DNA from 2 places in the Methylocaldum sp. GT1BB genome. Region 1 is predicted to be linked to the other one. Evidence: riboswitches for the same ligand, from Rfam matches in the RefSeq annotation. Region 1 holds a riboswitch; the other holds the start of a gene.

The links. A riboswitch is a leader RNA that binds a small molecule or an ion and turns the genes downstream of it on or off. The one in region 1 is predicted to bind cyclic di-GMP.
Region 2: it holds a riboswitch for cyclic di-GMP, as region 1 does, so the genes downstream of both, ACR2TX_RS03455 (hypothetical protein) here and pepA (flocculation-associated PEP-CTERM protein PepA) in region 1, are expected to answer to the same signal.

The regions. Positions count from the first base shown of each region.
Region 1 covers NZ_CP194902.1:4,494,298-4,509,031, reverse strand. Annotated here, with positions in the region: gene ACR2TX_RS21435 (amino acid adenylation domain-containing protein) at 1-4,647, shown strand, start outside; gene ACR2TX_RS21430 (MFS transporter) at 5,106-6,368, shown strand; gene ACR2TX_RS21425 (4'-phosphopantetheinyl transferase family protein) at 6,349-7,041, shown strand; gene ACR2TX_RS21420 (Acg family FMN-binding oxidoreductase) at 7,082-8,239, shown strand; gene ACR2TX_RS21415 (3-hydroxyacyl-ACP dehydratase FabZ family protein) at 8,267-8,869, shown strand; gene ACR2TX_RS21410 (glycerophosphodiester phosphodiesterase family protein) at 9,237-10,484, shown strand; gene pepA (flocculation-associated PEP-CTERM protein PepA) at 11,196-12,062, opposite strand; cyclic di-GMP riboswitch class I at 12,161-12,241, opposite strand; gene ACR2TX_RS21400 (hypothetical protein) at 13,054-13,662, opposite strand; gene ACR2TX_RS21395 (ExeM/NucH family extracellular endonuclease) at 13,722-14,734, opposite strand, start outside.
Region 2 covers NZ_CP194902.1:479,528-494,261, forward strand. Annotated here, with positions in the region: gene ACR2TX_RS03410 (heme lyase CcmF/NrfE family subunit) at 1-376, shown strand, start outside; gene ACR2TX_RS03415 (DsbE family thiol:disulfide interchange protein) at 731-1,264, shown strand; gene ACR2TX_RS03420 (cytochrome c-type biogenesis protein) at 1,261-1,713, shown strand; gene ccmI (c-type cytochrome biogenesis protein CcmI) at 1,720-2,913, shown strand; gene ACR2TX_RS03430 (beta/gamma crystallin domain-containing protein) at 3,206-3,658, opposite strand; gene ilvN (acetolactate synthase small subunit) at 4,110-4,418, opposite strand; gene ilvB (acetolactate synthase large subunit) at 4,422-6,089, opposite strand; gene ACR2TX_RS03445 (hypothetical protein) at 6,557-8,269, shown strand; gene ACR2TX_RS03450 (class I SAM-dependent methyltransferase) at 8,318-9,073, shown strand; cyclic di-GMP riboswitch class I at 9,780-9,858, shown strand; gene ACR2TX_RS03455 (hypothetical protein) at 9,941-10,777, shown strand; gene ACR2TX_RS03460 (VPLPA-CTERM sorting domain-containing protein) at 10,897-11,700, shown strand; gene ACR2TX_RS03465 (hypothetical protein) at 11,697-13,370, shown strand; gene ACR2TX_RS03470 (hypothetical protein) at 13,538-14,128, shown strand; gene ACR2TX_RS03475 (SDR family oxidoreductase) at 14,689-14,734, opposite strand, start outside.

The DNA.
Region 1 (14,734 bases):
GGAGAAGGCGAAGCTTTCGAGAACTATCTGCCGCAGGTACACGAGAGCATCGAGAGCGGCATCGCGGCGGGTTATGACCGGGCGCAAACGCGCCAAGCAGCCGTGGCGGCAATCGATCAACTTCGCCTCCAGGACGGTCGCGTCGGCGAGCCGCTGGCGACCCTGATCCGCTCCACGATCAAGTCGAACCTGTATCTGCCTTACATCGGTCAGACCCACATCGAGGAGGCGTGCGGGCCGCTACGTGTCGTCGAATATCACGCCGCGACCTCTACCAATCCCGGTACGCTGGACGTATTGGTGGAAGTCTTCCACGGCCGGTTCAACATGACCGCCAACTATGATGCGGACTACTTCGCTCGGGATTTGGTGGCCTCCATCGCCGAGGAATTCGTCCGCCAGATCGGCGCCGTGGCACAGGTCGCCGAGCGGCTCGCCGTGCCCGCACCTTGCGCCGTCGCCAAGCTGGACGAGTTGACGGCGGCCCGATTGCTGCGAATCGCCGAGGAAGTCATGCATCGCGCGGTGGGGGCCGAGGCACTCGATTACGATCTGGAATCCGAGCTCGGCCTGGATTCGTTGGAGCGGATTCGCATCGTCGGCCGCCTGCAGCAACAGATGGGGCGGGTAGACACCCGCGCCCTGTTGGGATGCCGGCGGTTGCGGGAAATTGCGGCCCTGTTGCAGGGAACGGGTGCCGCCCATGGAAGCGGAACCGCCGCCGAAAACACCGTAGCTCCGCTGGCCCCGCTCTCGATTCCGCAACCTGCTGCGGAGGAGCTGCCTCCCATCCCGTATCTGTACGTGCAGGCTCAATGCCGCCGCAGCGCGGAAGCACTGGCGGTGCAAGCGGAGCACGAGGAACTGTCCTACGGCCGGCTTCATGCCGAATCGAACCGGCTGGCCCACTTCCTTCGAGTCCGCGGCGTGCGGCCCGGCATCGTGGTGGGATTGCTGCTGACCCGCTCGCCCAATTTCGCGACGGCGGTGATGGCGGTGCTCAAGGCCGGCGGCGCCTACGTCCCCCTCGATCCGGCCTATCCCGCTGCGCGCATCGAATACATCGTGGGGCACGCCCGCGTCGACACCATCCTCACCGAGGAAGCCGTCCTGGAAGCCATGGGCGGAGCGGTAACCGCCGCCTTGCCGGCCCGCAACTTCCTGCTCATGGACTGCGATTACGCCGGCCTGCATCGTGCCGACTCCCATAGCGGCGGCCATCGCGATTGGTTGGGGCGCGCGGCCTGGGCGAGCTATCCGGAACACGATCTCGAATGCCTGAACAGCCCGGACGATCTGATGGTGGTGCTCTATACCTCGGGTTCGACCGGCACTCCCAAAGGCGTGGCCCTGGCCCATCGCGGTTACATGAATCGCCTGGTCTGGCATCAAAAGCTGTTTCAGCTTCAGCCGGGCGAACGGGTCGCCCAGAGAACGTCCATTTGCTTCGATATCTCGGTATGGGAACTCTTCTGGCCGTTGATGTACGGCGGAGTCGTGTGCCCGGTCGGCGCGGACGTGCTGCGCGATCCCTGGCGGCTGGCGGATTGGATCGAGACCCGGCGGATCGCCGCGATGCACTTCGTGCCTTCCCTGTTCGGCGAGTTCCTGATGGCCATCGAGGATAAACCGCTCCGCTCTGAACACCTGCGATGGCTGATTTTCAGCGGCGAGGCGCTGCCAGTGGCTTATGTGCAGCGCTGGTTCGACCGCTGCGGCGACCGGGTGGGCCTGGCGAACCTGTACGGCCCGACCGAAGCGTCGATCGACGTGACGGCACATCTGATGCACTCCCGTCCGGGGGAAGGGACGCTTCGCATCCCGATCGGGCCGGCCATGCCGGAGGTCTACCTGCTGGTGCTGGACGAGAACATGCGCCCCGTACCGGAGGGCGGCGTGGGCGAACTCTGGATTGGCGGCGTGCAGTTGGCTCAGGGCTATCTCCACGATCCGGAGCGGACCCGCGAGAGTTTCCGTGACAATCCTTTCTCCGGCATACCCAGCCGCTGGCTATACCGTACCGGCGATCTGGTCTCGCGGTTGCCGGACGGCAGCTACGACTTCCACGGGCGCATCGACAGTCAAATCAAGATTCGCGGTTTCCGGGTGGAGCTGGGCGAGATCGAAACCGCTCTCGGAGCTCTGCCGGGTATACGCGAAGCTGCGGCGCTCGCCGTCGACACACCCGACGGGCACAAGAGGCTGGTGGCCTGGCTGGTCGGCCGCGAAATTCCGTTGAAAGAACTACGCTCCGCCCTGGCGAAACAACTTCCCGAGTACATGCTGCCTCACGAGGTTCGTCAGGCCGACGCTTTGCCGAAAAATCACAACGGCAAACTGGACCGCAAGGTTCTCAAACAGTGGACGGAAACCGGCAACGCGCCCCCCGGCAAGGCGGTGCCCGGCGCGCCGGAGGCGAAGCTGCCGTTCGCCGATCCGACGGCCGGTTTGCCCCTGGGGCCGGCTCAATTGTGGATCACCCACTTCTTCCAGCCTCCTTACCAATGGGCCGGCTACACCCGATTCCGCTATTTGCAGCCGCTGGATGTCGACGTTTTCCGCAAGGCCATCGACGTCCTTGCCCGGCGCCATCCCGTGTTGCGTTCCCTGTTTTACCAGGAGCACGGCGAATGGCGGCAGACCGTGGCCCCGCCCGAGGCGGAATTCAGCCTCGATTTCTACGACGGCTCCCACCTCACGGCCGAACAGCGCAGCGCGGAAATCCGGCGGCTGGTGAAGGAAATCACGGATGAACTGCGTATCGACCGGTTTCCGCTGTGGCGGGTGCTCGTCATCAAAGAGCATCAGAACGCATACGATCTGACTATCGTGGGTCACCACATGATCAGCGATCTGGTCAGCAACAGCATACTGTTCCGAGAGCTTTGGCAGATTTACGGGCAGTTGCTGGTCGATCAGACGCCGGAACTCCCCGCTCTGCCGCCGTCGTATTTCGATTTCGTGCAGTGGTTGGCCCAACCGGCGCAGCAGGAGGCGCAGCGCCGTTATGCGGAGTATTGGCGTACTCGTTTTCCGAGCCGGGAGTACGCGTTCCAGGTGCCGGTCGACCATCATCTCGGCGCGAATGACGAGGCCTCTTCCGCCAGCGAGCGTTTTCTACTCAGCCATTCGGACTTTCATTCGCTGAACGAGGCGCGCAAGCATCTCCAGGGTCAGCTCTATCATCTCCTGCTGGCGGCGGCGTACCGGCTCATGTCCGAATGGACCGGCCAGTCTTGGGTGGTTCTCAGCCATCGCTCGCACGGACGCGATCTGGGCAACGGCCTGGCTTTGTACGAAAGCGTGGGCAATTACGCCGTCAATTTCCCGGTTGCCGTGGATCTGGTCTCCGGGGAAAGCTGGAGTGAATTGATCGGCCGGATTGTCCGCGGTTTTTCCGAAGCACCGTTGAACGGCGTCAGTTTCGATGTGGTAGGTCGCCAGCTGCCCGCGCACATCTATCCGGACAACAATTTGACCCCGGTGCGCGTCAACTATTTGGGAAACCGGAGCTTACCGAAATCCAACATCTTCGAGTTCGTCGATACGGATTGGGATCAGCGCTACTCGCCCCCGAGCCAGCAGCGCATCTCCCTCATCGAGATCTTCCTCTCCATGGTCGAAGGCGAACTCCACGTCGAGATCAATTACTCCCAGAACTTTTTCAAGGGGGAGACCATCAAGCGCCTCGGCCAGCGCTACCTGGAGTTGCTGGCCGACCTGAGCGAAAACGCGAATTCGCCGACGGGGCTCCGCCTCGCGAGTTTGCCGGCGGTGATGACGGGCGAACCTCCCGCCTTGATACCGCTGAAAACGCCCCGGCTGGAAGAAATTCCGCTGTCGGCACGCTCCGGCAGCTGGGCAGGCAAAGTGGCGCTGGTTACCGGTGCGAGCCGCGGTATCGGCCGCGCGATCGCCCTGAAACTCGCCGGTCAGGGCGTTGCGGTGGCGCTTTCCGCCCGCGATCGGGCGGGGCTTGAAGCCGTTGCCCGGGAAATCGCCGGCAGTGGCGGCACCGCTGTGGTAATTCCGGCGGATGTGCGGAACCTCGCGGAGGTGCAACATTTGGTGAGCGAAGTCCTCCGCCGCTTCGGTCATCTGGACGTGCTGGTCAACAATGCCGGAATCACCGGAATGTCCGCCTTGGCGACCTCCTCGCCGGATGAGTGGAAGCGCATCGTCGAGGTCAATCTGTTCGGCGTCTATCATCTGTGTCGGAGCGTGGCGCCGCACATGATCGAGCGGCGCAGGGGGAAAATCGTGAATCTGGGTTCCGATTCCAGCCACATCGGCTACCCCCTGTTCAGCGCCTATGCCGCCTCCAAGCATGCGGTTCTGGGCCTTACCAAGTCGCTGAGCGAGGAACTGAAGCCGCACAATGTTCAGGTCAACGCCGTCTGCCCGGCGTTCGTGGACACCGACATGACGCCGCCGGGATACCGGGCGCGATCGATCCCGGTCGACGCGGTTGCGGACGCGGTGGCCTTCCTGGCGTCGTCGGAGGCCGACTGGATAACCGGCCAGCACCTGTGCGTCTACGGCCGTCAAGACATGTACTGGTTCGGCTCGGAAAAAATGGCCGCCCTGGAGACGATATCGGGAGCCCGGAAACCGGACAACCTGACCACGGAGCGTCGGCATGCCTAGCCCGCATTTCTTATCCCCCTTCGTCGCGAGGGCGCCCAGACGCCGGTGGGGCGCGCCGCACGGACCGAGCGACGGTGTCGTGGTAGGTCGGCAATCCTTTGCCGACGAGCGTGTGTCGGGAAAGGATTGCCGACCTACGATACGACGTCGAGCCGGCGCGAAGGGCGAGGCGGAGCTTGTAGGATGCGCTGAGGCACGAAGCGCCCTTCGACTAGGCTCAGGACAGGCATCAATCGCGAACGATGCGGTTCATGCCGGACCGTCCCGGTCCGGCACCCTTCGGGCGGCTTCGCCGTGCAACTCGGCCTCGCCACGCTACGCTGTCCCGCTTCGCTCGCGAGTCCGGGGCAGCCCGTCCCTGGCCTGCCCGCTCGTCGCGTTGCGCCTCGCCCTGCCGATTTGTCACTTCGTTCAGCACATCCTACGTCATACTCATTGCGATTGGACGGAGGTGAGAAATGGGGGCTAAATCCTGCCCCCCGACGCCCGAGCATCCGCTGGCGGGCGTCGCTCTGGGTACGCTGTATGCGTTGGGCGGGCTGTTGGGGATATCGCTTGGAATCCTCAACCCCATCGTTGCCATCTTCATGGAAGAGCGCCACGTCGACGGCGTGCTGATAGGCGCCAACGCATCGCTGTTGTTTCTCTGCGTTGCGCTGGCTGCGCCTTTCGCGGGTCGGGCGCTGCGGCGGATCGGTCTGCGCCGCGTCGTGGCCGTGGGCCTGCTGGCATACGCGACTGCGGCCGTTTCGTTCCCTTGGCAATCGGACATCGGATTGTGGTTCGCCTTAAGGGGCTTGATGGGCTTGGGCATGGCCTGCGCGATGATCGGCACTCAAACCGCCTTGTCCTGCTTTGCCGGCGATGAGCGCCGCGCCGTTGCCAACGGCGTTTACGGTCTATGCTTCGGGATAGGGCTGGCGGTCGGGCCGGTCGTGGGTTCGTACCTATACGGGCTGGCCCATCATCTGCCTTTTACTGTCGCCACCGTGCTCCTGGTTCAAGCTGCGGTTCTGGTGGCTATCGGCTTGCCCGGAGCGCGCGCCGAACCGGAACGCGCTAGCGGCCGACTTCTGCTGCGGGCGGGAATTCCGGTGCAGGCCGTATTGGCCTATGGTTTTGCGGAAGCCACGCTGCTGACCCTCTATCCTGCCGTTCTCGTGCGCCAGGGTTTCACCGCCATGGCTACCGCCCATCACCTGGCGGCTTTCGTGCTGGGGGGATTGCTGGGCACTTTGCCGGTCAGCCACCTGGGGGATCGGCTGGGTTATCGCCGTGTACTGTTCGCTTGCGGCATGGGAGGCATCGTCGCTTTGGCGGTGCTGATGCGGGTCGACTCGGTTAGCGCCCTCATCGGCGATGTCTGGGTACGCCTGGGGCAGGAGGGCCAACCGATCAGCGCCGAATACGTCGCCGGAGGCGCGGCCTTCGCGACCGGACTGACATTGGGGCCAGTGTTCGCTCTGGCCCTGGCGCTTCTGGCCAGGATCCTGCCCCGCGCCGATTTGCCCGGCGGCACCGCTTTGTTTACCGCGGCCTTCGCCGTCGGATCGGCCGGAGGCCCGTGGTTGTCGGCATGGATCATGCAGCATGGGGGCGGCCAGCACCTTTTTACGCCGTCCATGGCCCTGTTCGGGATGCTCGTGTTCAGCCAGGCCGTGAGCTGGTTGTGGCGCTGGCTCAGGAGTTTCGCGAGCGACTATGCCATCGATACCCGTTGAACCGATACGACGACCTGAGGGTTTGTTCCCCGGAGAGTTATTCGTCGTCGCCTGGACCGAACAGCTCTCGGACCCGTCCGAATTGTTCGAAGAAGAACGGATGCTGGTCGATGGGGCCATAGCGAAACGCCGGAAGGAATTCGCCACCGGGCGCGTTCTGGCGCGGAAGGCGGTTCGACATCTCGGGGTCGAGCCGGCGCCGATTCTTCGGGACGAATCCGGTGCGCCGATCTGGGGACGGGATATCGTCGGCAGCATCAGCCATACGGAAGGCATGGTAGCGGTCGTGGCCACTCGGCTTCGGTTCGCTCGCGGCGTAGGGGTCGATGTGGAATGCCGGCAAAACCCGTTCCCCTGGCGTGCCATCGATTCCGTCGCCTTGCCGGAAGAGCGCGCCTGGTTGGACTCGCTGCCGGACGGTTGTCGCGAGTTGGCCGCCTATGTCCTGTTTTCGGCCAAGGAAAGCGCCATCAAGTGCCTGTATACGGCCGCCGGTTCCTTGGCCCGTTTTAACGATCTGGCGGTGCGTATGGACTTCTCGAGCGGCGTTTTCGTGGTCGATCCGACTTATGGCTCCGCGCTGAACGAAGTGCGACTGGTCGGCCGTTTGGGTTGGAACGACACTCACATATTCACCGGAGTGTGGTGGCCGGCGCCAGACTACAATTCATGAAAGAAAGAGTTCGGTAAGGCCGATGAAAAGGAAACGAAGCATGATCCGCCCCGATCCGATATTGCAGAGCCGTCGGCGATTTCTCCGCCAGACCGGCGCTCTCGCGGTCGGAGCAGCCACGTTTCCCGCAATGTTCAGGGCAGCCCCAGCGGTTGCAAGCGCCTCGCCGTACGTCGCATGGGAGCAAACCGCAAAGGGAGATCTGACCGATTTGGAATACGTGGCGCTGTGCGGCACGTTGGCCGCGAATGCCCACAACACCCAACCCTGGGCCTTCAACCTGCTGGGCAATCGGATTGTTCTCTACGCCGATCTGGCGCGCCATCTCGGCCAGGCCGATCCCCGCCGCCGGCTCATGTTGATGGGCTTGGGCTGTGCCACGGAGAACATGGTCGTCGCGGCGGCTCAACTCGGTTATGCGGCGACCGTGTCCGATGCGGAGGCCGATGCGTTTCTGCAAAACGGGGGCCGCTGCGCGTCGCTCGAACTGGCGCGGCGCTCTGACTCAAATACCCATCCCTGGTTTCCGGCCATATTCCGCCGCCAAACCACCCGCTCCGAGTTCGAGCCATTGCCGATTTCCCGGAACGAGTTCACGGAAAGCCTCAATGAGTATGGCGAACTTCCCGGCACCCACCTCGCTTGGTACGGTGCCGCTCACGAACGGGAAGCCATCGTTCGGATCGCCGCCGATGCCGTGGCCGAGTTCGTGGCGAACGATGCGGCGTACCGAGATTCAATGTCGTGGTTCCGCCGTTCCAGACGGGAATGGGAAGCGAGCCGCGACGGGATTTCCATCTTCACCAGCGATGCCCCGTGGTTCGTGAAGGAGTGGGTGGAGTTCCTGTCCACCCCCGAGGATTTGGTGTCGTCCGAGTTCCGCCAAGGCGAGATCGATGTAGTGAAGCGGCTCGCCGAAGCCACGCCGCTTTGGAGCGTGGTCTGGAGCGAGCGGGATACGCCGGACGCCTGGTTTCAGGGCGGACGGCTGATAGAGCGGATTTACCTGGCGGCCGTTGCGCAGGGACTTGCAGTTCATCCTTTGGCGTACCCCACCGAATCGCCCGTAGGGTCGTCCGGTTTGGCGAAATCCCTCGGTCTTCCTTCAGGGGCGGTGCCGCTAATGCTGTTGCGCGTCGGCCTGGCTAGGCCTTTGGAGCGTTCCGTGCGCCGGTCACTTCAATCGGTACTTCGTTGATCAATGGTCTCAAAAGCAGGCGGTGTCATGCTAGATAAGATTCTTTCTCTCCGGAACTCTCCGATCCATACCCGTCATTTCATCAGCCGCATCCGGGAATTGCTCGACTCGGGATTGGACTCGGCAATCCATGAGCCGATGCGGACGCAGCACACGTTATTTCCTACCGCGGAGATTGACGTCGCCTTGCCCAAAGTGGGACGTGACATGATCAGCCAAGTAATTCCCCACCGCGGCGAAATGCTGTTGCTGGACTACATCGCCTGGGTCGACGACGCCTTCCGTCGCGGCCTTGCGGTCAAAAAAGTCAGGGAAGACGAGTTTTGGGTGGCCGGCCACTTCCCCGGGCATCCCATTATGCCCGGCGCGCTCATGCTCGAAGCCGGCGCGCAACTGGCCTTGTACTTGTCCAATCGGCGGTTGGCGGAACCTGCCGTTGGGCTGTTTCTGCGTATCGAGAACGCACGCTTCCGAAGCTCCGCCGCCCCCGGCGACCAATTGCTCATACTGTGCGAAAACGTCGATCAAGCCCGCAATATCTTCTATTACGACGTGCAGGGATTGATCGAGGATCGTATCGTCTTCGAGAGCCGAATCGTCGGCATGCTGTCCAAAGTGAAAAAGAAATAAGCGCCTGTCGTTCAGAAGCTCCTGATCGGATGATGGCTTCCGTCCGGATTCCGCATCGGCTGCCGCGGCTCGTATGGGCTGAACGGAGAGAGCGCAATCCGGCCCACCTTGACTAAACCCGCTTGGGCAACCCGCCAAACTTCACCTAACGAACGCTCCTCGGGAGCCGCGTATCCGCACGCCAGCGCCGGAAGGCGTCGGCATGATCAGGGCCGCTGTAGCGCTCTCGGAAACTCCGAAAACCCGCTCAACTGTCACGAGACCTAAACCGTTCAGTCACATTGATGGCACAAATGGCGTGTACGGTCTGTACTGGGCCGAATGGGCTCAACCCACCTTCACTAAACCAGAACAACAGGAGTGATAGATGCGTCCACGATTGATCATGATTGCCTGTGCGGCAATGACGGCAGTATTTCCCGGTCTCTTCGCCACCGCGTCGGCGTCCGATAATAGCCAAAGCGTGCAGTTGGGGCCTCGGCCGTTTTTCCTGGTTAACGATATGGAAGACGGCGAACTCAAAAACGAGCTTCGGAGATGTGCGAAAGGTCCCTTCAAAAAGACCGATTTCTCGATCGGTCACCGCGGCGCCGCTCTGCAATTTCCCGAACACACCAAGGAATCCTACGAAGCCGCGGCCCGCATGGGCGCCGGCATTCTGGAATGCGACGTGACCTTCACCAAGGATAAGGAATTGGTGTGTCGTCATGCGCAGAACGATCTTCACACGACTACGAATATCCTTGCCATCCCCGAGCTGGCCGCCAAGTGCACGAAGCCGTTCTCGCCGGCCACCTTCGATGCCAGCGGCAATCTCCTCACGCGCGCCACGGCGGAATGCCGCACCAGCGACATCACCCTGGCCGAGTTCAAAACCCTTCGCGGCAAGATGGATGCGTCAAACCCCCGCGCTAGAACCGTGGACGAATATCTCGGCGGCACGGCGAATTTCCGCACGGATCTCTACGCCGGCCCGACCAGCGGCACCCTGCTTACGCATAGGGAAAGCATCGAGCTTTTCAAGAAACTGGGCGTGAAGATGACTCCCGAACTGAAGAGCCCTAGCGTGGCCATGCCTTTCGACGGCTTTTCCCAGGAGGATTTCGCCCAGAAAATGATCGACGAGTATAAGGAAGCGCGCGTTTCCCCGAAAAAGGTCTTCCCTCAGTCTTTCAGCATCGACGACGTGCTCTATTGGGTCCGCTACGAACCCGCCTTCGGCAAGCAGGCCGTGTATCTGGACGATGCCGAAACGGTCGCCGATCTGCCCGATGCTGCCACCTTGGCAAGCTATAAGACCATGGGCATCAATATCGTGGCGCCGCCGACGTTTGCTTTGTTGGACCTGGACGCCGGCGGCAACATCGTGCCTTCGGAATACGCCAGGAACGCCAAGGCCGCGGACCTGGATATCATCACCTGGACACTGGAGCGCTCCGGAATTCTCGCCGACGGTAATAATGGGTTCTATTTTCAGACCATCGATTCCGCCATCAAACGCGAGGGCGACGTAATGAAAGTGCTCGACGTGCTGGCGAAGGATGTGGGTATTCGTGGCGTCTTCGCCGACTGGGCCGCGACGGTGACCTATTACGCCAACTGCAAGGGATTGTAAGGGGCGCTGTAAACCCGATCACCGAGCGAGCGGGAGCGAGAAATCGAAGCCTCCGGCGGGGTTTTGTTGCGTGAGGTCCCAAGCCTGCATAGTTCATGAAAGGAGGGTGGGCGGAATCGAAAAGCCCTTAAAATTCAACTGCTGACATCGAATTTTTGAGGAGATTCCGCCGTGACCCATGGTACCGGACAACGTGAACTGTTCGCGCACGTGGCGCGCCGCCGGATCGGCTCATCCCGGACTTCGACACCGCCGATGATCTCGCGGCTCCCTGGCGCCAAGCAGCACAAACCCACTTTGCCGCCACCGAGGACAAACAACGGGTGTCGGCTAGCTCTTGTTGGAAGCCCTGCGCCGGAGGGGGCTCGCCGGCGCCGAACTGGCTCGCGCGCGGTGTTCGAGCCCGAGGGTGAAGTTCCTCAAGAGTTGTCGCGGACTTTACTCACTCGGCCGTCCTTGAAGCCGATAGCGACGCTGCGTCATGAGGATGATAATTGCAGCACTGGCCTCGGCCGTTCCGGCTGGCGGTCGGCTCGAGGAACCGGACCGGGATAAGCGCCGGCCCGGTTGTGACGTTCGGCTCGAGGAACCGGACCGGGATAAGCGCCGGCCCGGTTGTGACGTTCGGCCGCGCCGTCTGCTTCCGCAGTCAGCGAAGCAGATTTGCACCGAATCCTCGCCCATTCACCAAATGGGCTTGCCATGCGAGGCTCACGCAGCCAATTTGCTGGAACGGCGAGAGATGACGCTCATGCCGGCCAAGGCACTAGCGAGCAGCCAGAAGGCCGCTGGAACCGGTACCGCCGTCAGCGTGAGCGATCCATCCGCCTGGTAGAGAATGCTCGTCGATGTAACCGGTATGCCGCCGACGGAAGAGATGGCGGGAGGTGCGGTGGGGTTTCTGACGAACAGGGAGAACAACGACTGGCCGCCGCCGATGGTATCGGGATCGTATACCGCCGAATCATAGAAACTGGTGTTTCCGACGAAGGTAAATTCGCTCGAGGTTACGCCAAGACCGGAAGGAAACTGGGTGCTTACCGTGACGACCCCGGTTCCGCCCGTCACCGATCCCTTAAGAATATTGGTGCCGTCCGTGATGCCCGCATCACCGGTTACATCGCGATTGACGGCGCTGTCGAAAAACAGGTCCAGCGAGCCACTCAACACCTGGAAGTTGATGGTCCACAGCCCGTTGCCCAGATTCTGCGCGTTCGTGACTTGTGTTTGGAAAGCCGACTGGGTGGTCAACTCGTAAGAGACGTTCAGTTTGGGGTTGCTCACCGTGGAGGTGCCCAACTGATGGTTGGTGACGTAAGACTGGTACACGCCTGAATAGATGTCTCCCACCGTAATTTGGGAGGGATTGGTGATCGTGTCCGGTACGAGCAATGCCAGACCGCCGTCGCCCGCCGCGAAGTCGTAAGTATCGAAGGGACCGACCGCTTCGCCGGCCGAACCGCCCACGACGGTGTAGTCCGCGGTACCCACCCAGTTCGGCAAGGTTGCCGCACCGGCAGTACTTGAGAATCCGACGCCCGTCAAAGCGAGCGCCGAAATGATCTTACTTGGTTTCATCCGAATTACCTTTTCACTGTGTTGACGTTGAACTCACAGTGATGTCCGTGATTCTGCCCACAGGTGGTGAGCGGTGCCACGGTCCTCCCCATCACTCGGGAGGCGGCCCGGCGATCTCGACAAACGCGAGACCCGTGGCTTTCCGGCCCCGCCTCACGGCGGGTGTGGCTCTTCGGCAAACACGTTCAGCTGGTCCTACAGCTTGACGTGACCGGTAACCGACCTAAGCCTCCTTGCTCATTTTTTCGAAATACCCGGTCAAATTAAGCCGAGACTGTTACACGTCAGTTAATGATTGGTTAAATCTATGTAATCAATTTATGACAAATGACTCGTCGGAGACCGATTAGGTGGATTCTGTCCAGTCTCCTTCTCCATGAGCCAGTGAGCCAGGCTCAAAAAAGTGGACACCATCAATCGCGTAAATCCGGTGATTGGTGGTGGAACGAGATGGCGAAATTACCGAGACAGCCGTTCAAGGCCGAGCTTCGTGCGCAGGTGATGAGATGAGCCAGCGAGGGGAAACCATTCGTGCTGGAAGCGGCGCGGCGGCAGCGGATGGCGATAGACCGAAGGCACTCTGCCGATACGCCAGGTCGAATCGGCGGATCAGGTCCCGCTTGGTCCCCGGCCGCCTGCATCCGTTGGTCAGGCACCTCGAAAAACTTCGAGGTGCTCGTAAGCCAAGCCCAAGCCGCGTTTGGGCTTGGCGAAGAGAAAAACCGCCGGGAAGGCCTTGGTTCGGAGCCTGATCACGTTTCCGCCAGCCGTACACCGGCCCGCGTCCACACGAAGAGCCGAGCGAATTGGGACGGGTTAGCTTTGGCAACGGCTGGGATCAAAGCCTATCTTCGTAGACTTAGAGCGTTTTCATCTCGCTCGTACGACAAAACAGGCTTGGCGGAAGTCGTTGGCGCCTTCGGCTCGGGTGAATGGATTCAAGCCTTCGTAGGTCGGCAATCCTTTGCCGACAAACCCGTTGGCCCAACGGCTATCTTCGTAGACTGAGTGCGCCGATCGTACAACTTTTTCGGCATGCACTCCGCACCACCAGCCCCGAGATCCCGCTGGCGAACAGCCAAAAGGCGGCCGGTACGGGAACCGCGCTGGACTGAATGCTCAAGGACAGACCGGCATTGGCGGCGAGCGGCCCCGAGAGGCTGAAGAACAATCCTTGATTGGGTTCGGACGGATTGCCCAACACGCCCAAATCAATATTTCCGGCGTACAACGCCTGGAAATTGAGCGTCGCCAGAGTCAGTGTCTGATGCGCCGGAAGATTGGGGATGCCGGGGAAGGCCGATCCCGCCAAATCCAGTCCGAGCAGGCCGCTGTCATCGCTGAAGGACGGCGAATACGTGACGCCCGTGAACTGAGCGGCGGTACCGTTCAGCACCGTGTCGAATCCGAACGCCAGCAATTCATCGGAAGCGTCCAACCCATCGAAGGCCTGAGTCAACGTTAAATCGATACTGAAGCTGTCGCCAACCAGCACGGGGGCATTCCCGACAAAATTGAGCGACACCACGGCCGAGTGGGAAGGGGCCACGGGCAATAGCCCCAGAATGGCAATTGCGAGGCGGGCTTTAAAAGTCAACATCGTTTATCTCCAGTTAGGGGAAAGGGCCGCCTCGTTGCAACGAGGCGGCCGATCGCTGTTTAAAGTCCTGCCTTGACACGATAGGCAGCATAGTGGCCATACCAGCGCTGGTAGTCGGCATAGGTCACGCAGCCGACGCCGTCGTAGTTAGCCTCCGCCAAGTAGCCGGATTGGCCCGAACACTTGCCCAAGGCGGAGCGGAAGCGGTTCTGGTCCGCTACGTCGACGTCGCCGTCCTTGTCGAGATCGCCCGGCACCAGCACTTCCACCACGACCGGATCGTGGTCCGACGAACGATACGGATCGGCACTGTAGAAGCTGGTGACCTGATCCGGCGTCTTGAAGTCGGTGTTGTAGTCGAGCGCGATCGGCTCGTCCGCGTTGATGTGCCATTCCGCGACGCCCTTGACCTGATAAGTGAGCGTCAAACTGGACAGGGCATGATCCAGATAGCCTGCTTCGCCGTCGAATACGTAGGAATATGCGTCCTCGCCAAGGAAAGCCGCGACCTGATTGGTAAAGCCGTTCTGTTCCAGGGTCCGGATGGGATCTTCCTTGGCGTAGGCATTCAGATCGCCGATGACCAGGACATCGGTGTTGCCGCTCCCGGTGGGATCCGCCGCCAGCCAGTCGGCCAGGGCCTGGGCAGCCCTGGTCCGGGTCAGGTTGCAGTTTCCCTGCTCGTCGCCCACGTCCGGGTCTCCCACGTCGGTGCAAGCCGAGCCTTTGGACTTCAAGTGATTCACGACCACCGTCAGCTTCTTGTTGGACAGCTTGTCCAGGAAGGTCTGGGCCAGCGCGGGCCGATTCTTGGTGTCGATGAAATCGGGATCGACCGAGGAGTCCAGGATCGCGAACGACCCGACCGGGCTCACTTTCGCCGGCTTGTAGATCAGCGCCACGCGGATCTCGTCGGTGCCGACGATGCCGGTGTCGATGAAGGCGTACTGAGCGGACCCGGCATAGACGTTGAGGCTGTCCACCAGATCCCGGATCGCCGGATAAGCATCGTCGTCGTTCTCGATTTCCATGAGGCCGATCACGTCGGCGTTCAGGCCGTGGATGGCGGGGA
Region 2 (14,734 bases), 1.3 Mb from region 1:
TACGTTCAAGGGCGTGACCGAGGTGCAAGGCCCCAATTTCATCGCTCAGCAAGGCGATTTCCGCGTGCAGCGGGGCGACCGGGAGGCGGCCGAACTCCGGCCGCAAAAGCGCATTTACCGCGTGCAGCGCAATACCATGACCGAAGCGGCCATCGATCCAGGCCTCACCCGCGATCTGTATGTCGCTCTCGGCGAGCGGATGGATGCCGGTGCCTGGAGCGTGCGGCTCTATTACAAGCCGTTCATCCGCTGGATCTGGCTGGGCGGATTATTGATGATGACCGGCGGCCTGTTCTCCGCCGCGGACCGCCGCTACCGTTTGGCGACCCGCCAGGCGGAAGCCTGGAGCGAGTCGGCGGAAAGCAAGCCGGCGTGACAGTAAAGATCACTAGCGTCGAGCATGCGGACTCTATCCTTTGTGGGCCGAAATAGAATCGTAGGTCGGGAATCCCTTCCCAATCGCAAACGGGCCTTTAATCGGCCCCTTCCAATCGCAAACGGCGTCTTCGGGAAGGGCCTGGCCGGCGCTCCCGGCCAGGCCGTTTGCGATTGGAAGGGTCATCCCAGCGCTCCTGGGATGACCGTTTGCGATTGGAGCGCCAGGACGACCCTTCCCGACAGTTTGTCGCCAAAGGATTGCCGACCTACTTTACTTAGGACAGGCTTATCCCGGGCTACATAGCACTTGATTTATAGTACGTCTCTTTCCGTAACGGCATATTCATAACCCATCATGCGCTATCTCATTCCATTGGCCGTGTTCGCCGTCATGGTGATCTTTCTCGGCATCGGTCTGACTCTGAATCCCAAGGAAGTGCCTTCGCCCTTCATCGGCAAGCCGGCGCCCATGTTCGCCCTGCCCCAGGTGGCGGATGCCGGCAAGACCCTGAGCAGCGACGATCTCAAGGGTCAGGTCAGTCTGGTGAATGTTTGGGCGTCCTGGTGCACGTCCTGCCGGGAAGAGCACCCGGTGCTGCTGCAACTCGCCAAGCAGAACATCGTTCCCATCTACGGCCTCAACTACAAGGACGAGCGGGATAACGCCCTAACCTGGCTGCAGCGCTTCGGCGATCCCTATACCGCGAGCGCCTTCGATCCCGAAGGCAAGACCGGCATCGACTGGGGCGTGTACGGCGTGCCGGAAACCTTCGTCGTCGATCGCGACGGCATCATCCGCCACAAGCAGACCGGACCGATCACGCCCGAAATCCTGGAAAAGAAACTACTCCCCCTGATCCGCCAATTACAGGCCAAGTCTTCATGATGCATCGGTTACTGCCGTTCCTGCTGATTCTTCCCTTTACCGTTCAAGCCATCGAAATCCGCGAGTTCGACGATCCGGCCAAGCAACAGCGCTACGAGCGCCTGATCGAAGAGCTTCGCTGCCTGGTCTGCCAGAACCAGTCCCTGGCCGATTCCGATGCCGATCTGGCAAAGGACCTGCGGGACGAGGTCTACACCATCATCCAAAGCGGCAAGAACGAAGAGGAAGCGGTCAAATTCCTGACCGATCGCTACGGCGATTTCGTGCTCTATCGCCCGCCTTTCAAAATGACGACGGCTCTTCTGTGGGTCGGGCCGTTCCTGCTTCTGGCCGGCGGAGGCGCTTTTCTATGGCGACAGGTGAGACGCCGCAACACGGGCGAGGACCTGACGCTTACCGATGAAGAAAAGAAGCGCCTGGAGCGGCTTCGAAACAATCTCGAAGGGTAAATATCGATGACGGGTTTCTGGCTTTCGGCCGTACTGCTTTTGATAGTGGGCTACGTCTTTTTCCTTCCCGCGCTCCTCGGCAAGACCGGCAGCGGGCGGATAAACCGGGCGCGGCTCAATCTCCTTCTGCACCGGCAGCGGCAAACCGAACTCGCCCAGGAAGCGGCAAGCCCCGAGGATCTGGAGCGCCTGACCGCGGAATCCGAACGGAATCTGCTCGGGGATCTCGAGGCTGCCGAAGAGACGAAAGCTCAGTCGAGCACCCGCGGCCGCTCGGCCGTCCTGGCCACGCTCGCGATCGTTCCGGTACTGGCCTTGACGCTTTACCTCGCGCTGGGCCGCATCGACCTGATCGGCGCACGTGCGCCGAACGACATGGCCGATGTCCAGGACAGCATACGCCAGCTGGCGGAAAGGCTGGCCAAGCAGCCGAACGATCTGGAGGGCTGGGTATTGCTGGCCCGCTCGCTGCAAGCGACCGATCAGCCGGACAAGGCGGTAACGGCCTATGAATTCGCCCTCAAGCTCGCCCCCGAGGATCTGGACGTCAAGGCTTTGTATGCCCAGGCATTGGCCGAAACCCATCAGGGCAGCATGGCCGGCAAGCCGTCCGAAATCGTCGACGAAATCCTGAAGAAGAATCCCGATCACCAAACCGCGCTCTGGATGGCGGGAATCGCCGCCGCCGAACGGAAGGACGCGGCCAAGACCGTGGAGTATTGGGAAAGACTGAAAAAGCAATTCGGGCCTGGCAGCGAAGAGGCCAAGCAGATTGAGGGATACATCGCCCAGGTCCAAGGACTCCCCGCCCAAACAACGCCGTCGGAACCCGCCGCCGCAAAGGGCGCGGGCAAACAGATCCGCGTTACGGTGACCCTGGCGGAAAATCTGAAAAGCCGGGTTGCGCCGGACGATGCCCTTTTCGTCTTCGCCCGTGCGGCCGAAGGCCCCCCCATGCCTTTGGCGGTCGTCCGCAAGCAGGCAAAAGACCTGCCGGTAAAAGTCGTGCTGGACGACTCCATGTCCATGATGCAGGGCATGACGCTCTCTACCGCCGACCGCATCGTGATCGGGGCGCGCATTTCGAAGAGCGGACAGCCGAAGGCCGAGGCCGGCGACCTGCAAGGCTTGAGTGAAGCCGTGGCGCCCGAGGATAACGGCAGCTACAAGATCGTCGTCGACCGGATCGTCGGCGAATAGACTGGGCGCTAACCTGCTCCCGGTTGCGACACCGCATCCAGTTCTGAACGGCGGATCATGGAGGATCTTGTGGAGCGGGCTTTAGCCCGCGATATCGAATGGCATTGAGTCGCGGGCTAAACCCAGCTCCCACTGTTGTAGGTCGGCAATCCCTTGCCGACGTAAGCCGTTGGCCGCCCGTCGGCGTCGGGAAAGGATTCCCGACCTACTTTGGGGCAGGTCGCAGAAATCGTAGTTGTAGGTCGGCAATCCTTTGCCGACAATGGGTCTCTTCAAACCGCACACCCCGGTCTCACCGCCGGCACTGGACCTTTAGCGAATTGATATTGCGGTGGAAATTCAGGTCGCCCAGATGGTGTTCCTTGGTTCCGGGCCCGAAACTGATCTTCAAATCCTGGGCACTCCCGATGTCCTTTTCTCCCAAAGCTTGAAGCTCTTTCTGGTGATAGATCGGTCCCTGGGGTGTATCCTCGAAATTTTCCTGCCGAAAGGCATAAATCTCCGCATCCGGACCAACAACCAGGCTTTCGATGCGATTGCTCCAGTCCTCGCCGCTCAGTGACTTGAGGTTGGACAGTTCGACGGGTCCTTTCAAGCGAACGTGGGAACCTTGGTAATCCGCCTTATCATAGAGATCCAGCCAGCATTCCTTCGCAGCTGCCGCCCAACTCGCGGACCACAACAAAACAGCCGCGAAAAGAAAAGATGTGAACCTGCCAAGCCTAGGAGCGAACTTGGTATACATGGCAAACTCCCTATATTTCGAAGGTTGGTCTGCAAACAGCCGCAACGGACCGTCGTTTGCGCCCTTCCTTGGCATGCAGCCCCGCAAACTTGGAGTCCTTCTGAATGTTACGAGTTCCTAAATCTTTGCCAAACCTCGGTCCGTCAACTTGGATCTGCGGCTCAGGTCCAGATTACGCTTGAGAACCCCGGTCGGCAAGATTCGATAATCAGTCACATCGTTCGCGGTGTGGGCATAAGACTGGCCGGAACTCCCGAACTAGAGAACGACTGCCTGAAAGGTGGAGGTCGTAGGTCCGCAATCCTTTGCCGACGAACGCACTTGCCGACCCGCTGCGCCGGGAAAGGATTCCCGGCCTACGGGGCGGCACGGTTGTAGGTCGGCAATCCTTTGCCGACAAACGGGATCGACGCGCAAGACGGTGGCTCACAAGCAGCCGCCACCAAACGCTCTAGCGGAAGAACTCCTCCAACCGCTCGAACACTTCGTGATCCGCGCCATGACGCCGTACGCTCAGGACATCTTCCAGCTTTTCCAATTGCTTGACCATCTGCGCGAGGCGCGCGTCTTCATTGACCAGCAGCCAGATTCGGCTGGTCGCGCCGGCACCCACCGGCATGCAGAGGATGCCCTCGACATTGTAGGCGCGGCGCGAAAACAGGCCGACCACGTGGGACATGACGCCGGGATGGTTGACGACGTCGAGCTCCAGCACGGTCCGCGCCGACGTCCGTTGTTCGAATAAAGACTGTCCGTCCATGATTCAGCCTCCGATCATCTCTATGTTGGCAGCACCGGGCGGCACCATGGGCAATACCTGATCCTCGACGTCGATGCCGGCGTGGATCAGGCATGGGCCGCGAGTGGTCAGCGCTTGGTGCAGGACCTCCTTCGGGTTCTCCGCCGTATCGAGATCGACGGCGCGCAGGCCGAAGCCTTCGGCGATCCGGACGAAATCCGGCGCGGCACGAAACCGCGACGCATAGATGCGCTTGCCATAAAACAGCGTCTGCTGCTGGTGCACCAAACCGAGAGCGTTGTTGTTCATCAGCACCACCTTGATGTTGACGTCCTCCTCGGCGGCGGTCGCCAGCTCCTGCACGTTCATCAGAATGCTGCCGTCGCCGGAGAAACAGACCACGGCCGCGTCCGGCTCGGCGAGCGCCGCGCCGATCGCGGCCGGGAGGCCGAAGCCCATGGTGCCCAGGCCGCCCGAGGTCAGCCAGCGGCGCGGGCGGCGCAGAGGATAGCTTTGTGCCACCCACATCTGGTGCTGGCCGACGTCGGTTGTGACAATCGCCTCGTCGTCGAGGTTCTCGGCCACGGCGCGTATCAAGCCGTAATGGGTTCGCGGGTCGGCTATGCCGGGCGTGACGAGGGGAAACATCCGCTTCAATTCGGCGACGCGGGCCAGCCACGAGTCCCGGTCTTGCCCCCGCACTCTCGGCAGCAATTCTTGCAACACGGCCGCCGCGTCGCCCCGGATGCCGACGTGGGCCGTCTTGATCTTGTTCAGCTCGGCCGAATCGATGTCGATGTGAATGACCTTCGCGTGCGGACAGAACGCCGCGACCTTGCCCGTCGCCCGGTCGTCGAAACGGGCACCGACGGCGATCAGCAGATCGCATTCGTCCAGCGCCAGGTTAGTACAGCGCGCCCCATGCATACCGAGCATGCCCAGCGACAGCGGATGGTCCACCGGCAATGCGCCCAACGCCATCAAAGTCATCACGGTCGGCAGCGACGATTTTTCGGCCAGGGCCGACGCCGTTTCCGACGCCCCCGCGTGCATGATGCCCCCGCCGAGGTACAGAATCGGCCGCTCCGCCGCCTCGATCAGATCCGCCGCCCGCTGGACGAGCGCGATATCGACCGGCGGAGCCGGGTCCGGCGCGCCGGGTTCGGGCCATGCGTTCACGTCGATCGACTCCGTCTGCACGTCTTTGGGAATATCGATCAACACCGGCCCCGGACGTCCCGAAGCCGCGATGCGGAAGGCGTTCGGCATCACCTCGAGCAGTTCCGCCGCCGAGTCCACCAGAAAATTGTGCTTGGTGATCGGAATCGTCAGGCCGTAGGTGTCGACCTCCTGAAAGGCGTCGGTGCCGATCATCCCGCGCGGCACCTGGCCGGTGATCGCCACCAGCGGGATCGAGTCGAGCTTGGCATCGGCGATAGCGGTCAGCAGATTGGTCGCTCCGGGTCCGGACGAGGCCATGCACACCGCGGGAACGCCGGTGACCCTCGCCATGCCTTGGGCAATGAAGCCCGCGCCCTGTTCGTGCCGGGCGAGGACGTGGCGGATTTGCGCGGATTTCGACAAGGCATCGTAGATCGGCAGATTCGCGCCGCCCGGAATGCCGGCAACGACGCGCACGCCCTGCCGCTCGAGGAGGCGAACGGTGAGTTGGGCGCCGGATAGTATCGTCATGGGGTTCTCCTTGGTAGAGCCGGAGTCCGGCGGAGGCCCCAAAAAAGAAACCCCCGTCGGCTTGCGCCGGCGGGGGTTGTTGAATCAGGTCGTTTACTTACTCATCTCCAACCCACGACGGCGCGCACATCACCACTTGCACGACGACGACCACCACGAGGGCGACGATGCGACGAATGGCGAAGTGACGGAGATTCATGGATCGGATCGGGTACGAGTAAATATTCAGAGCGTGTCGAAAGGTTATTCTGGCTCAGCGAGGCCTCTTCGCGCAAGCCGTTGTTACAATTTCACTGCCACAATGTGACCGCTTCGGTATAACGGCAAACAAAAGCGAGCGGAAATCACCAAACCCGGAACCCGAGAGTTTGGTTTTTACGCCTAAGCAATGAACGGTCGTTTTTACGATAATCGCGTTTCCCGTTCGACGGAACGCATTCAAGCCTAAGCTTAACGAGGAGGGGATCATGAAATTTTCCGATACCGTCGGCATCGGCCTGCTGGCCTCGCTGCTGATCGGCACGCAACCGGCACTTGCCGCCGAAACGACGGGCCATGTTCACACCGAAGCGGGGCATTATCCCAAGGACACGGCTGCCGCCCAGGCTGTCTACGTCGATAGCGAACCGCCCCTGTGGGACAACCTCGGCACGCTGAGCTACAAGATCACCACGAGCAACACCCGCGCCCAGCAATATTTCGATCAGGGTTTGAGATTGGCCTATGCCTTCAACCATCTGGAGGCGCAACGGGCCTTCCGCATGGCGCAGAAACTCGATCCCCAGTGCGCCATGTGTTTCTGGGGCGAAGCCTTGGTGTTGGGACCGAATATCAATGCGCCGATGGAGCCTTCCGCGGTCGGCCCGGCCTGGGCCGCGATCGAGCGGGCGAAAGCCCTTGCCAAGCACGCGAGCCCCAAGGAGCAAGCCTTGATCGAGGCGCTCGCGAAACGCTACGACAAGAATCCGAAGACCGACCGGAAGCGCCTGGACCAAGCCTACGCCACGGCGATGGGCAAACTCGCCCAGCGTTTCCCCGAGGATGACGAGATCGCCGCGTTGTACGCGGAAAGCCTGATGGATCTCGCGCCCTGGGACTACTGGGCTGACCAAGGCCGCAAACCCAAGGGGCGCACGGCGGAAATCGTAGAGGTCCTGGAGCGGGTGCTGGCGAACAACCCCGACCATCCCGGCGCGGTTCATTATTACATCCACATGATGGAGGCTTCCGACCGGCCCGAACGGGCGGAAGCTTATGCGAAACGCCTCGCCGGTCTGATGCCGGGCGCGGGACATCTGGTCCACATGCCGGGACACCTTTACTACCGGCTGGGCCGCTATCGGGACGCTCTCGAAGCCAATCGCGCCGCCATCGAAGTCGACGAGGCCTATTTGAAGGAGACCGGCGCAAAGGGCATCTACGCGCAAGGCTATTATCCGCACAACGTTCATTTCCTGATGGTTTCGGCGCAGATGGCGGGCGACGGCAAAACCGCTCTCGCGGCGGCGGAGAAACTCGCCGGCGTGCTGTCCGACGAGACGGTCCGTGCGGTGCCGTGGGTACAACCGGTCAAGGCCGCGCCATACTTCGCCCACGCCCAGTTCAGTCCGCCCGAAACGGTCCTGAAAATGGCCGATCCGGGCTCGGAGTTCCCGTACGTACAAGCCATGTGGCGCTATACCCGTGGCGTTGCGGCGGCGGCCAAGGGAGCGCCGCAGGACGCGCGGCTCGAACTCGACGCCTTGACCGGGATCGCCAAAACGGCGGATTTTTCCGGATTGACGGAAGCCGGCGTCCCGGCGGCGGACATTGTTCGGATTGCCCAGGACGTGCTTTCGGCGCGCATCGCCCAGGCCGAAGGCGATCTCGGAAACGCCGCCGCCGCCTTCGAAAGAGCGGCGGCGCTTCAGGAAAAGCTGCCCTATATGGAACCGCCCTACTGGTACTACCCGATACGCCGTTCGGTAGGCGCGCTGCGGTTTCTCCAGGGCGATCTGGCGGGGGCGGAGCGGGAGCTCGATATTTCGCTCCGAGAAGCGCCGAATGACGCCTGGGCGCTCTGGGCGCTGACCGAGGTGTATCGAAAGCAGGGCAAGGACAGCGCCGCAGCAGACGCGGAACGGCGATTGACCAAAACCCGTGCCGATAACGGCGAACCCATCGGGATGGACCGGCTTTGACCGCCCCATGGGTTGGCGGAATTCCAGTCGAAAAAATGCTTCGAAACGATGATGCCGTTCTATGAGGAAGATCTCGCCTATGTTCATCACGTCGGCTTCCCCGATCTGGTGGATGGCGCCGGCGATGAGTTGCTGGCGCTGTTCCGCGCCGCGGGTCTCGATTCCGGCCTGATAATCGATCTGGGTTGCGGAAGCGGAACCTGGGCGAGGAAACTGCTGGAGCACGGATATTCGGTTTTGGGCGTCGATGTTTCCGCGCCGATGATCGAACTGGCCCGGCGTACAGCGCCCGAAGCACAGTTTCAAACCGCATCGCTGTACGATGTGGACTTCCGCCCTTGCGCCGCGGTCACGGCCCTGGGCGAAGCCCTGAACTATTGTGCCGACGGAGCGCCGTCGGAAGCGCGCCTTGACCGCTTGTTCCGGAACATCGCTTCCTGTCTGCCGAAAGGCGGCGTTTTCGCATTCGACATCCTTGTCCGCTCGGACGGCGAACCCATGCACTATCGCTCCTGGCGCAAAGGGCCGGATTGGGCGGTGTTGGTGGAGATATCCGAACAGCCGCAGGAAAACCTGTTGATTCGGGACATTACCGTGTTCAGGAAAGGCGGCCACGGCTACCGCCGTTCCGAGGAGCGGCACCGGATCGGCGTTTTGGGCGGCGCCCAAATCGAACGTCTTCTCGCCGGCGCCGGTTTCGAGGTGACCGTCTCACCCCATTACGGCCGCCATCCTCTGGCTCAACGACGCTTGGCATACATCGCCTACAAGAGATCGGATGAAGGACTGCTTCCTGAAGGATAGGCACGAGAACCGAAGAAACCAAGGTATCTTCAAGCACGCAGCGACCGTTTGTGCGGCCGGCAAATGATGCTGATTTGGCGGCCCAGACGAAGTCCAATAATCCATGGTCCGCTGAACGTAGTCCATGGATTACAAATATCGGGAAATATTCCCGCAAAAGCATGAATCTCGCAGTTTGTCCCGAATATCCCTGGTGTATTTGTCGATTGCCATCGAATAATTACGTTGTATGCCTTAAGCCTTGCGGGATTTCACAGGACAGACGATTAATGTCAAATAAGACAACAGATTATGATGATGTCATGCGCATTGAATTGTGGCATTTAACCTGCTCCCCACATAATGCGGTTTGTCGCGCATTGATATCCGCCATGGGCGCCGGGATACCTACGCATTAACGATACATTTGTTAATGCACTGATACTCGCTGCCTCTTTCCCGTGACATGCCTGTAAATTGGCATGTGTTCCCAGGTAAATTACGCTTTGCTTCCACCGTTCCCCGGTATTTTCAAATTACAGCTTGTTAGTCTCGGAATACCCCTGCTCACTGGCACGGTATCTGCTTTAGCAGCTTGACTTGCCCGATAAGAACGCCAGTTTTCGAGCCTTATTGTCATTGTCATTTCGGCGGTTCTTATCAGCGACGACTGGCGGTTGGGCGCATGCCTGTCCGTTGGCCCAGGATGATATCGGTCTCAGGGACGAGACGCCTTCGCCACCTCCGCCGCGAGGCGGACTCGGAAAGCCGCGGGTCTTGGTATTCAAGACGGCCGGGCCGCCTCTCCTGTGAGAGTTATTCAAGGGCTATGGATTTCTCGAGCCTGCCGCACAACCTCTCGATGTTTCAAATCACAGGAAAAAATCCATGCAAAAATTTGGGGTCAAGAAAATGCAGATCCGACAGACCATTCTCGCAGCGGCTGCCCTGATCATGGCCAATTCGGCCGATGCCGGTGTGTTGCACGGGGGAACTTTCAGCGTTACCTATGACAACCCGAACAACCTGTTGGAAGGACTAACCATCGGTCCTGGCGGGTTAACCGAATATTATGTCGCGAACTTCTTTCCCAAGGCGGTGGCCGATACTTACTCGACCATTGCGGATATCATAACGGTGCCCACCAACACCTACCCCGCGCCGTCAACGCTCGAATACGTCGTCAATCCCGCCGATCTGACCGGCACCGGAATTCCAACGGGCGCCGGCGGCCGCGCCAACAAGCCCACCACGTTGACCTGGGACGCCAGTCAGGATGCTTTGGTCGACTCGTCCGCCTTTATCGCCAACGGCCAGATCGGGTTGAACGGTGTCGTGATGACCCGTGGCAGTTTCACGGGTACATTGACGTCCGGAGATTACACCTTCGAATACAACGCGAATCGAAATGACGGCGTCAACAGCGGCTGGACCTTGTGGAACAACACGAGCTTCAGAACGTCCACTTACGATGCCCGCAACATCAGCGTTACCACCAATGGCGATGAATTGCTCATGACCGGGGAACTCTGGTGGTCACCCAATATGACCGCTTTCCTGTTCGGCGGCGACGGCTCGAACTCCGCCGGTAAAGCCGCTACCTTCACTCTGGTTTCGCCTGCCGTGGTTCCGGTGCCGGCAGCGGTCTGGCTGTTCGGCAGCGGCTTGTTAAGCCTGCTGGCCGGCGCCCGCCGAAAGTCGGTCCAGGCGGCTTTATCCGCTTGATCGCCGAATAGAGGCCGTCGACCCGGGCTGCCGAGCCGCCCGGGGGCCGTTTATCGCGTTTATCCGGCCAATCGGCCGGATAAACGCTCCCACCTTCGACCTGTTACGGACTTATCCTCATGACTACACGCCACCGACTCTCGCGATTCGGCAAAACTCTTGCACCCTGTTTGACATTTCTAGCCGCATGGTTGGCATTCCTTCCGGCAACGGCGACCGCCGCCACCGTTTCCGGCGGCGCATTGATCATGAACCTGGACCGGGATGCGCTGGCCGCCGCCGTCTCCTTGGACGCGACCGATGCGCCTTCCATATATCTGGAGGAATTTTTCGATGCACAAGCCGCGGCGGTGCGCAACAACGCGCAAATTTTGGAAGATCATATTGTGCCGGGCGTCGGCGAAATCCCGGCCACGGGTCTCGAATTCGCCGTCAACGGCGCTACCGTCGACGTCCCGGTCGGCCGGAGAACCAAGCCGACCACGTTGACGTTCGATCCGGGCGATTTCGCGGGCAGCGTCACCGGCGCGATCGGTCTTGGCGGCGTCAGCCGTTTCCGGATCGATACCGGATCGCCGAGCAACCGCATCGTCTCCGGAGACTACACGTTGGAATTCGATGCGGCCAACATCGATGCCGATACCGGCCAATCGGGCTGGACGCTCTATAACCATTATTCTTTCCGATCGGAATCCTTCAACTTGTTCAACGTGGCGATGGGGCTCGACCCGAATTCGTTCACCCTGTCGGGCGAACTCGGGGTCGGGCCGGGATGGGAGCATTTTGGCGGCACCGTGGGCGCGATCGTCGGCGATTTCAGTTTTCAAACCACCGTGGTACCGGTTCCGGCCGCGGTGTGGCTGTTCGTATCGGGTCTCGCCGGATTCGGCCTGTTCGGCAGATCCCGGAGTTACCGCGCATGATACGGTCCGGTTTACGCAATCCACATCCGGGACGGCATGCCGCGGTGTGGTCCGGATGGATACTGGCGTTCGCATGCGCCGACGCCGCAGCGACGCATTCCGCTTTTGGTCCTTACATCAGCATCCAGGTCAACGTCGACGCGGCCGGTCAAAACATTACCGGCGATGCGGCCAACGAGCCCACCATGGCCATCAATCCGCTGGACCCCGGCAACATCGTCATCGCCTGGCGTCAGTTCGACTCCGTGCAGTCCTCCTTTCGCCAAGGCGGCTGGGCGCATAGCCAGGATGGCGGTTCCAGCTGGACCTTTCCGGGATCGTTGACGCCGGGACAAGGCCGAAGCAATCCGGTCATCGATGTGGATGCTCAGGGGAACTTTTACTTTCAGAGTCTGCGTTTCGACGAGCAAGGCATCTATATCGAAGACATTCAAGTCATCAAGTCGACCGACGGCGGGCGCAGTTGGCAAGAACCGGTATTCGCCCACGGACGAGGCGGCGACAAAGGCCAGCTCGCGGTAGACCGTAGCGGCGGAATCGGCGATGGCCATGTCTACGTCAACTGGCGCGAAACCGGCGATGACTACTGTTTCACCCGTTCCATCGACGGCGGAGCGAGCTTCGAACTACCGGTGGGGATTCCCGGTAACCCGAGTTTCGGCACCATGGCGGTGGGGCCGGAAGGCGAGTTGTATATCGCCGGACGGCTCGAACCCAGTGAATGGGACGAAGAGACCCAGAATCGAAACCACTACCAGCACATTTTCTCGAAGTCCTTGGACGCGCGAGATCCGGATTCGACACCCACCTTTACGACGCAGATCCTGGATATCGGCGGTCCCGCGCCTTTATTCAATTTTCGAAACAATCCGAATCGGTACGGTCCCATAGGCGACGTTCAAGTCGACGTCGACCGATCCAACGGGCCGTTGCGCGGCAAGGTCTATGTGCTGGCGACGGTGGATCCGCCCGGCGAAGACAATCTGGACATCAAATTCGTCCGAAGCAGCGACGGCGGCGAGACCTGGTCGGCGCCGATCAGGGTCAACGACGACGAACCCAATAAAGATTCGTGGCAATGGTTCGGCATGATGGGGGTAGCTCCGAACTCGCGCATCGATGCCGTTTGGTACGACACGCGCGATAGCGGCAGCTATAACGTCTCGCGGTTGTATTACGCGTATTCATGGGACGGCGGCGCAACGTGGAGCAAAAACGTTCCGGTCAGCCAGCCTTTCGATACCACGATCGGCTATCCGCACGCTTCCCAAAAGATGGGGGACTATTCGACCCTGGTTTCCAGGAGGGACGGCGCAAGCGTTGCCTATACCGCAACCTTCAACGGCGAGCAGGACGTGTACTATCTGAACGTGTTTCCGGACTGCAACGAAAACGGCGTGTCGGACGTTCTGGATATCGAACAAGGCCGGGCCGGTGACGCCGATGCCGATCATATTCCCGATTCGTGCGAAACGACCCCGCTGGCCGGCGATCTGGACGGCGACGGGGATATCGATCGCCTGGATATCGACCTGATCCTCGCCGTGCGGAATCAATCCGCGTCCGGTCCGGACGATCCCCGCGATATCGACAAGAACGGTACGATCGACGCGCTCGATGCCCGCAAGCTGACCTTGTCGTGTACCCGTCCTCGGTGCGCAGCCGAGTGAGGCATGGATACCTCGCCCTATCCATCGACGGAAACTCGGAAAACCCGGTTTCTGCCCATGGTTCGCGTCGTCGACGAGCGATCGTTCGTCCTGAACTTGGCCAAGAACCGGATCGGAGTTTCCCGAAATCTTTCCCTCAAGGAACTCGTTAACAGGAAACTATCAAGATGCTCGACCGTTACTGTAAGCCTTTAATAGCTGCGCTGTTGCTGTCCGCATCGGGACTCGCCGAGTCCGCGATCACACTGGGGGTCATGCCGGTGGGCCGAACCGGGTGGTCGGTCGCGGTCGGCATCACGATATCCGGACTAGGCGCCGGCGAAGCGCCCTCGCTAGGCAGCTACGATCTGGATCTCAATTTCGATAGCAGCCATTTGGAATATGTCGGTACCAGTTTCGGCGATCCGGTGCTAGGGGACGAACTGGATGTTCTCGATTTCGGGGCAAACGTCACTTCGGTCGGGTCAAGCGGTAGCGGGGTGCTGAACCTGTTCGAACTGTCCTTTGATTCGCCGGAGGACTTGAATACCCTGCAGGCCGACAGTTTTACCCTGGCGGTAGTTAATTTTAATTTCCGGCAAGCCGGCAGCAGCCCATTGAGACTGGCCGTCAACGCACTCGGCGACGCGGACGGAAATGCGTTGGCGGCCAGTGTCTCGTCCACGACGGTTTCCCCGGTTCCGCTGCCTTCCGCGTTCTGGCTGATGGCCACCGGTTTGGCCGCGGTTTTTCGCGGCCGGGCGCGTACAACGAATTGATCGGCTCTCAGCACCGAAGATAGGTGTTTATTAACCCGGCCTATAAATATAGGTCGGGTTAATCCGGGGCAGGGATGCCCCGGCGCGGCGACAAGCCGCGTGAGCCCAGGCCGGGCGTGTACCGGCTTGGGCGGCGGCCCGAAATACCAGGAGGGTATTTACGGGCCTGATCAATAAAGGACCGCACGGTTTGTTTCCGAGCCAGCCGGGCAACCCTGAATCTGCGCGCCCGCCGGTAGCCGAATCGGCACCGGGCGTCACAGTTGGACCTGGAGAGCAGGCTGGACAAGAACTACCGGGAACCCGGCTCCGGAGCGGATGCGCGGGGCATGAATCCCGTAGCCGGCGTGCGCCTGGAACTATGAACGGCCGGCCTGACGGCGAGAACGCCGGAATTCCCCACCCAAAGGCGGATAGGAAAATCCGGCATCCTCGCAACCGGTTTCGCCGGAAGCGCATCCGCAGCCCGCGAGATTGTTTCCCCGTACGATTTCTCGGCGACGCTCCGCCATACCGAGTTCGCTCGGCTCACGCCGGAGAAACGAATAGCAGGGCTATGGTCACCAGCCGAGCTGCAGCTCGGGCGGATGTCCGGCGTCCATCAGG